Streptosporangium sp. NBC_01755: one gene and its partner. The protein of the gene in region 1 interacts with the protein of each later gene in a pairwise test. Links are inferred from orthologs where the notes say so. Each region holds a gene or a part of one and is shown on either strand. Other genes may lie near its edges.

The links. The genes of interacting proteins can lie anywhere in the genome.
Region 2: the proteins of aceE (region 1) and nth interact in binary tests that used the Escherichia coli proteins (3 or more experiments, as listed by UniProt). The link is inferred for Streptosporangium sp. NBC_01755 from one-to-one orthologs.

What each region holds. Positions count from the first base shown.
Region 1 is NZ_CP109131.1:1,107,958-1,112,480, reverse strand. The notes cover bases 601-3,878. They hold aceE (pyruvate dehydrogenase (acetyl-transferring), homodimeric type), read right to left. Parts: upstream 3,549-3,878; coding sequence 801-3,548; downstream 601-800. Other genes in these bases: OG884_RS04725 (alpha/beta hydrolase), read right to left, coding at 601-707. Also shown: more of OG884_RS04725, read right to left, coding at 1-600; OG884_RS04715 (secondary thiamine-phosphate synthase enzyme YjbQ), read left to right, coding at 4,061-4,468. UniProt on the Escherichia coli protein: Component of the pyruvate dehydrogenase (PDH) complex, that catalyzes the overall conversion of pyruvate to acetyl-CoA and CO(2).
Region 2 is NZ_CP109131.1:3,851,160-3,855,116, reverse strand. Bases 303-3,158 are described here. They hold nth (endonuclease III), read right to left. Parts: upstream 2,163-3,158; coding sequence 1,443-2,162; downstream 303-1,442. Other genes in these bases: OG884_RS18140 (MBL fold metallo-hydrolase), read right to left, coding at 2,982-3,158; OG884_RS18145 (Crp/Fnr family transcriptional regulator), read left to right, coding at 2,250-2,930; OG884_RS18155 (NUDIX hydrolase), read right to left, coding at 680-1,324; OG884_RS18160 (HEAT repeat domain-containing protein), read left to right, coding at 303-730. In the rest of the region: OG884_RS18165 (MarP family serine protease), read right to left, coding at 1-106; more of OG884_RS18160, read left to right, coding at 179-302; more of OG884_RS18140, read right to left, coding at 3,159-3,770; OG884_RS18135 (NUDIX hydrolase), read right to left, coding at 3,767-3,957. UniProt on the Escherichia coli protein: DNA repair enzyme that has both DNA N-glycosylase activity and AP-lyase activity. The DNA N-glycosylase activity releases various damaged pyrimidines from DNA by cleaving the N-glycosidic bond, leaving an AP (apurinic/apyrimidinic) site.

The DNA of each region.
Region 1 (4,523 bases):
CCGTACGAGATGCCGAAGTAGTTCAGCTGTCTTTCGCCCAGGGCCTCGCGGAGGCGGTCCATGTCCGCGGCGGCGTTCACGGTGCCGACATAGGGCAGAAGCCTGCCCGAGGTCTGCCCGCAGGCCGTCACGAACTCCTTGGTGGTCAGCCGGATCTGGGCGCGTTCGGCGTCGTTGGTGGGCAGGGTGTTCATCGAGGTGAACTTGTCCATCATCGCGTTGCCGTCGCACCTGACGCCCGAACTGCGGCCGACTCCGCGGGGATCGAAGCTGACCAGGTCGTAGCGGCGGTTCAGATTGGTGAAGGCCTTGGCGGCCTGGGCGAGGGTGTCGACGCCCGAGGCGCCGGGACCGCCGAAGTTGAAGACCAGCGAGCCGATCCGCGCACCGGGGCCCGTGGCCTTGACGCGGATGACGGCCATGTCGATGGACTCGCCGTTCGGTTTGGCGTAGTCGAGCGGGACCTTGAGCCTCCCGCACTGCTGCGTGCGGTCGGGCGCCGCGGGGGGCTGGCCGCCGGGTCGCTGGATGTCGGTGCAGGGACCCCAGACGATCGTCTTCGAGGGCGTCCCCGAGGGCGTGACCGTTGCCGCGGTGGCGGTCGGCGCGGAGATGTCCGAGACGGCGCGGTTCCCGTAGCCGCCGCAGGCGGCGAGCGCGGTTGACAGGGCCGTGACCGTCGCGGCCGCCCTAAGGATTCTTGCCATGAAACAGCTCCCCCTGGAATCGTTCGCCGGGGGAAGCGATTCCACCCTAACCGGGCGGGCCCCCCTGGAAAAGGAGAACCCGCCCGGAAAGGATCACACTCCCATGGACTGGGTGTCGTTGCTCTCGGCGCCCCCGGCCTCGGTCACGCCGTTCTTCAGGTGGTACATGGCGATGGCGTCGCCCAGCACCTCGGAGTCGAGCTCACCGCGCTCGACCAGCTGGGTGAGCACGGCCAGGGTGATCGAGGCCGCGTCCACGTGGAAGTGGCGGCGCAGCGCCGACCGGGTGTCCGACAGGCCGAAGCCGTCGGTGCCGAGCGAGCTCCAGTCACCGGGAACCCACTGGGCGATCTGGTCCTGGACCGCCCGCATGTAGTCGCTCACGCCCACGAACGGCCCCTGGGCCTTCGACAGCGCCTGCGTGATGTACGGCACGCGCTTGTCCGCCCCGGGGTTGAGCAGGTTGTGCTCCTCGGCGGCGAGCGCGTCACGGCGCAGCTCCGTCCAGGAGGTGGCCGACCAGACCTCCGCCGCCACACCCCAGTCCTCGGCCAGCAACCGCTGGGCCTCCACGGCCCACGGCCCGGCCACGCCGGACACCAGGATGTTGGCCTTCGGCCCCGAGACGGCCGGAGCCGGGGCGAACCTGTACAGACCCTTGAGCAGGCCCGCCACGTCCAGGTCCGCGGGCTCGGCGGGCTGGAGGTAGGGCTCGTTGTAGACGGTCAGGTAGTAGAAGACGTTCTCCGGTTGCTCGCCGTACATCCTCCGCAGGCCGTCCTGGACGATGTGGGCCACCTCGAACCCCCACGACGGGTCGTACGAGACCGCCGCCGGGTTCGTCGAGGCGATCAGCGGGGTGTGGCCGTCCTCGTGCTGCAGGCCCTCGCCGTTCAGCGTGGTGCGGCCTGCGGTGGCGCCGAGCAGGAAGCCGCGGCCCATCTGGTCGGCGAGCTGCCACATCTGGTCGGCGGTGCGCTGCCAGCCGAACATCGAGTAGAAGATGTAGATCGGGATCATGTGCTCGCCGTGCGTGGCGTACGACGAGCCGACCGCGATCGTGGAGGCCATCGAGCCCGACTCGCTGATGCCCTCGTGCAGGATCTGGCCCTCGGTCGACTCCTTGTACGACAGCAGCAGCTCGCGGTCGACCGCCTCGTACGTCTGGCCGTGCGGCGAGTAGATCTTCGCCGTCGGGAAGATCGCGTCGAGACCGAAGGTACGCGCCTCGTCAGGGATGATCGGCACGAAGCGGTGGCCGATCTCCTTGTCGCGCATGAGGTCCTTGAGCAGGCGGACGAACGCCATGGTGGTGGCGACGTTCTGCTTGCCGGAGCCCTTCTTCAGCTGTGCGTAGGCGGCGTCGCCGGGAAGTTTGACCGGCTTGGCGCGCATCACGCGCTTGGGCAGGAAACCGCCCAGGGCCGCGCGCCGCTCCTTCATGTACTGGATCTCGGGGTCGTTCTCGCCCGGGTGGAAGTACGGAGGAAGGTCGGCTTCGAGGGCGGAGTCGGGGATCGGCAGGTAGAGCCGGTCGCGGAACTCCTTCAGGTCGGCCTTGGACAGCTTCTTCATCTGGTGCGTCGCGTTGCGCGCCTCGAAGTCCTTGCCGAGGGTCCAGCCCTTGATGGTCTGGGCGAGGATGACGGTCGGCTGGCCGACGTGCTCGCGGGCCGACTTGTAGGCCGCGTAAACCTTGCGGTAGTCGTGGCCGCCGCGCGACAGCTTGCGGATGTCCTCGTCCGAGAGGTGCTCGACCATCTTGCGCAGGCGCGGGTCGTCACCGAAGAAGTTCTCGCGGATGTACTCGCCGGACTCGACGGAGTAGGTCTGGAACTGGCCGTCGGGGACGGTGTTCATCTTGTTGACCAGCACGCCGTCGACGTCGGCCGCCAGCAGCGGATCCCAGTCGCGGCCCCAGACGACCTTGATGACGTTCCAGCCGGCGCCACGGAAGTAGGACTCCAGCTCCTGGATGATCTTTCCGTTGCCGCGCACCGGGCCGTCGAGACGCTGCAGGTTGCAGTTGATGACGAAGGTGAGGTTGTCGAGTTCCTCACGGGCCGCCAGGCCGATCGCGCCGAGCGACTCGGGCTCGTCCATCTCGCCGTCACCGAGGTAGCACCAGACGTGGCTCCGGCTGGTGTCCTTGATCTTCCGGTTCAGCAGGTAGCGGTTGAACCGGGCCTGATAGATCGCCCCGATCGGCCCGAGACCCATGGAGACCGTGGGGAACTCCCAGAAGTCGGGCATCAGGCGGGGGTGCGGGTAGGAGGGCAGGCCCTTGAAACCGTGCGAGAGCTCTTGGCGGAAGGCGTCGAGCTGGGCCTCCTTGAGGCGGCCCTCAAGGAAGGCGCGGGCGTAGATGCCCGGTGCGGCGTGGCCCTGGAAGAAGACCTGGTCTCCGGACTCGCCGTGATCCTTGCCGCGGAAGAAGTGGTTGAAACCCACCTCGTAGAGCGACGCGGCCGAGGCATAGGTGGCGATGTGCCCGCCGACGTTGGTGCGGGCGTTGGCCCGGGTCACCATGACCGCCGCGTTCCAGCGCGTATAGGCGCGGATCCGGCGCTCGACGTACTCGTCGCCCGGGAACCAGGGCTCACGTTCCGGCGGGATGGTGTTGATGTAGTCGGTGCTGCGCAGGCCGGGCACACCGACCTGGTGCTCCCGGGCCCGTTCCAACAGCCGAAGCATCAGATAACGAGCACGAGTGCGACCTTCCGTCTTGATGACGTTGTCGAGCGACTCGAGCCACTCCTGGGTCTCACTGGGGTCGACATCAGGAAGCTGGCTGGGTAGGCCGTCGCTGATGATCGAGAAACGCTGGCGTCCGGAAGCCACTGGGTCTCGCCTTCCGAGGATGGACTTTTGTCTGGTGTAGGTCGTCTTCCATCCTGGTCGCTTACCCCGGAAAGTGCATCTCTACTTACCGGTAACCAGGAGATCCCTGCTGGCAGGGGCACAAAAGTGGCCTAGACCACCGATGGTAGGATGAATCGCCGTCAAAGGTTACAACGAGGTTCCCTACTTTTTACAGGGCCTCTCCCTGGAAATCCGGGGTCTCTCCCCTTGGGACTCCGGGCCCGCGGTCCGGACGAGGCCCGAAACCCTGCGGCAGGAAGGCTTTCCGGGCTCGGGGACGCCGCCGGGACCGATCGAAATCTTGCATATATGTAACGGGTGGCCCTCCCCACATAGTGCCCTCCGTACCCTTTTCATGCCCTCATGGAGGGCAGGAGCATCCCAAATAAGGTGATCTACCCAGGGCGGGCGTGTGACGGATGGGGCACTGATGCGCTCCGGACCGGGGTGCGGTCGTCGTCGCAGCTCACGATGGATCGTAGGATCGGTATGTGAGATCTCAGACGATCGAGGTGGTAACGGGTTCCCGGGATCGGGTGCACGACATCACCTCCGAGTGCGAGAGCTTCGTCCGGTCATGTGGGGGCGACGGCCTGTTGAACGTCTTCGTGCCCCATGCGACCGCCGGGGTCGCGCTGCTGGAGCTGGGTTCAGGCAGTGACGACGATCTGCTCGCGGCCTTGGAGGCTCTGCTTCCTGCCGATGGCAGATGGAGGCATGCGCACGGTTCAAGAGGGCATGGACGGTCGCATGTCATGCCCGCCCTCATTCCGCCGTACGCCACCGTCCCGGTCCTGTCGGGACGGCTCGCGCTGGGAACCTGGCAGTCCATCGCCGTGGTGGATCTCAACATCGACAATCTGGAACGCCAGGTCCGTTTGTCATTTTTGTCGGACTAATTCATACGTAGCCCAGTCGTTGCCGTGGCGACCGTTGACGACTAAGGGTCACAGC
Region 2 (3,957 bases), 2.7 Mb from region 1 along the record:
AACCGACAAAGCTCAGGGCCCCGATGATGAACCCCTGGCGGTATCCCGACACCGCGAAGGCCACCATCAGGGCGATCAGGATGAGGTCGAGGAGATCACCGCTCACTCCTTTACGGTATCCAGCCCTTGCCCCGCGCGTGCACACCTTCTGCGAGGTCTCTGCGGTTATCGTGGCCGAATGGCGATGATCGGAGGAGCGGCGACCGTGGGGGCTCTCATCGAGACCGCGCTGCGGGAGCGAGATCAGGAGGGCGCGGCCCGCTGGCGCGTGATCACCCAGCTGCAGGAACGGGGCGATCTGGAGACCTTCACCGCGGCACGGAGACTCTGCTCGGGAAAGACCACGGCCGAGCGGATGCTCGGGGTCGACATCCTGGGGCGGCTCGGCTTCGTCGACCGGACCCTGCCGGTGCTTCGCGGCCTGTCGGTCCGTGAGGAAAACTGCCTGGTGCTCTACTCGGTACTGATCGCCTTCGGCCACCTCAGGGACCGCCGCGGGCTACCGTCGGTGATCGCCCTCTCCGAACACGCCGATCCCCGGATCAGGTACGGGGCCGCCTACGCGCTGCCGAACATCATGGGCAACCCACCCGACCCGACGGGCCTGGCAGCGCTGCGACGGCTGACCCTCGATCCCGACGGGGACGTGGCCGACTGGGCTCGACTGGGCCTGGCCCTGTCAACGGGACGCGAGGTTGAGGACGTCGGGCGGGATGTCCTCGATCCGTGAACGATCCCAGGGAAGCTCGAAACCCGAACGGCCGAGCACACCGTCGAGCACTCCCGCGGTGAACCCCCACACCAGCAGCCCGCGCACCCGGAAAGCCGGCCCCGAGTAACCACTCGGATGGCGCAGCCTGATCCGGTTGGCCGGGTCGACGAGCTCGCGGATCGGGACCCGCTCCACCGACTCCACCTCGTCCGGCGAGGCCGCGTGGACCACGCAGGGCGTGTGCCACCAGGCCAGCACCGGGGTCACCCGGTTGTCGCTGCGGCTCACGTACAGCTCGGGCATGGTCCCGATCACCTGGACGCCCGTCGGATCCAGACCGGTCTCCTCACCGGCCTCGCGCAGCGCGGCGGCGATCGGGCCGTCGTCCTCCGGGTCCACCCCGCCGCCCGGGAACGCGGGCTGCCCGGCGTGTGTGCGCCCGCGTGAGCTCCGCTGGATGAGCAGCACGTCCGGACCGAGCGGCCCCTCGCCGAAGAGCAGCAGCACCGCGGCCGGGCGCCCGCCGGCCGCCGGCGGACGCATCATCGAGGGCACCGGCGTTCCCGCGACCCGCTCCGCCAGCGTTTCCAACCATCCGGGAACCTCTTCCACGGGCACACCTCCGGTCCTCTGCAACACGGCGCCCCGCTCCGCGCTTCCCGGGCCCGGCGGGATGGTAGCGGATCCACCGGGACCGGGAAGCGGTCTTACCGCACCGATGAAGGAAAGATCACGAGAAGGGGCCGGGACGCACCAGCTTGGCGGCCTGGGCGGGGTCCGTGGGGCCGATGCCGTACGAGGGGCAGAGCTCGGCGAGCGGGCACACTCCGCAGGCCGGCGTGCGGGCATGACAGACGCGGCGGCCATGCCAGATCAAGCGGTGGGACATCATCGTCCAGTCGCGCTTCGGTATGAGCTCGGCGACGACCCGCTCGATCTTCACCGGGTCGGTCTCCGAGGTCCACCGGAAGCGGTGGGTGAGCCGCTGGAAGTGGGTGTCGACGGTGATTCCGGGCACCCCGAAGGCGTTGCCGAGCACCACATTGGCGGTCTTGCGGCCGACTCCCGGCAGGGTCACCAGATCCTTGAGCTTTCCCGGGACCTCGCCGCCGAAGCGCTCACACAGGGTCTGGGCCATGCCGATGATGCTGTTGCTCTTGGCCCGGAAGAACCCGGTGGGCCGGATGATCCCCTCCAGCTCGGCCCGGTCGGCACCGGCATAGTCTTCTGCTGTGGGATATTTCACAAAAAGGGTAGGAGTGACCGTATTGACCCTTTTATCCGTGCACTGTGCGGACAAGATCGTCGCAACCAGCAGCTCAAGAGGATTGCCGAAGTCAAGCTCGCAATGGGCGTCGGGATAGGCCTTCGCCAAGATCCGGTCCATTCGCCGAGCTCGACGTACCAGGGCAAGCTGGGATTCACCACCGGGGCTGACATTGCGGAGCACTCCGACAGCCTACGCTCAAGGCCCCCCGCAGAGCCGCTCGGTGGGATGGGTCACAATAACTGCGTGAGCCGTGAAACAGGAGGCACTGTGAACTCCGACGACGTGCTGGGCAAGGCCCCTCTGTTCGCCGCGCTCGACCGTGAGAGCGCCGCCGCGCTGCGCACGAGCATCTCCGAGGTACGTCTCGCCAAAGGGCAGACCCTTTTCAGCGAGAACGAGACCGGAGATCGCCTCTACGTGGTGCTCGAAGGCAAGATCAAGCTCTCCCGTACCGCACCCGACGGCCGGGAGAACCTGCTCAGCGTGCTCGGCCCGAGCGAGATGTTCGGCGAGCTTTCCCTGTTCGACCCCCGTCCCCGCACGGCGTCCGCCACAGCGCTGACCGACGTCCTGCTGGCCGGGCTCGGACACGACGACCTGCGCCCCTGGCTGACCGGCCGCCCCGAGGTCGCCCTTCACCTGCTGCGCGCCCTGGCCCAACGCCTCCGCCGTACGAACGACGTGCTGGCCGACCTGGTCTTCACAGACGTTCCCGGACGGGTGGCCAAGGCCCTGCTGGACCTGGCCGATCGTTTCGGCCAGCGGGTCGACGACGGCGTGCGGGTCCACCACGACCTCACCCAGGAGGAGCTGGCCCAGCTGGTCGGCGCCTCCCGCGAGACCGTGAACAAGGCGCTGGCCGACTTCGCCCAGCGCGGCTGGCTGCGCATCGAGGCCAAGGCCGTGGTCATCATGGACCTGGAGCGGCTGCACAACCGTTCGCGCTGACCGGTCGGGCCGCACGCGGCCCAGGCTCTGTCCCCCTTGAGGAACGGAACACTAGCCGTCCAGATAGGCGAGCTGCGCGCGGACCGACATCTCGGCGGCGAACCAGAGGGACCTGTCCACGTCCGCGTAGACGATCTCGACGATCTCGCGAGGCGTCGCCGCCCCCCGCTCCCTGGCCTCCCGGATCTGGTCCAACCGACGCCGCCGGTGCGCGATGTAGCCGTCGAGCGCGCCGATCGGATCGGGGAGCACCGGGCCGTGACCGGGCAGCAGCGCCTCGGCCCCGACCTGCTCGGCTCTCGCCCGGAGCAGGTCCAGGGAGCGCAGGTAGTCGGCCAGGTCGCCGTCCGGCGCGATCATGGTGGTGCCGCGGCCGAGCACGGTGTCGCCGGTGAGGATCGCCCTGTCCTGTGGCAACCAGAAGCAGAGCGAGTCGAACGAGTGGCCTGGCGTGCCCACCACGTGCAGCTCCAGGCCTCCTGCCGTGAGCACGTCGCCGTCGCCGAGCCCCTCCTCACCCAGCCGGTGCGCGGGATCCAGTGCCCTGACGGGCGCGCCGACCAGCCCCGCGAACCTCGCGGCACCACCGCTGTGGTCATGGTGCCCGTGGGTCAGCAGGATCGCGACGACCCGGCGGCCCTCCAGCCGGCCCGCGACCCGCGCGAGGTGCTCCTCGTCGTCGGGGCCGGGGTCGACGACCAGCACCTCCTCCCCGAAGCCGATCACCCACGTGTTGGTGCCGTCCAGGGTCATCTCCGAGGGGTTCGGGGCGAGAAGGTTGAGCGCGTGTTCCGTACCCGCCCCGTCCGGCCCCTCCAGGGGGATCCGCAGCCCGCTCACCGGGCACCGAACTCGTAGTCGTCGTCGAGCACGATGCGCATTTCCCCGTCCACCTCGGCGATCTTGGGCATGAAGGTCACGATCTCACGCTCGGCCGCGAGCGTCTCGGACACCTTCTCGTAGGCGCACAGCTCGGTGAGCGTGCGACAGGTCGGGGGCATCAGGAAGATCTGGCCCGCCCTCCCCT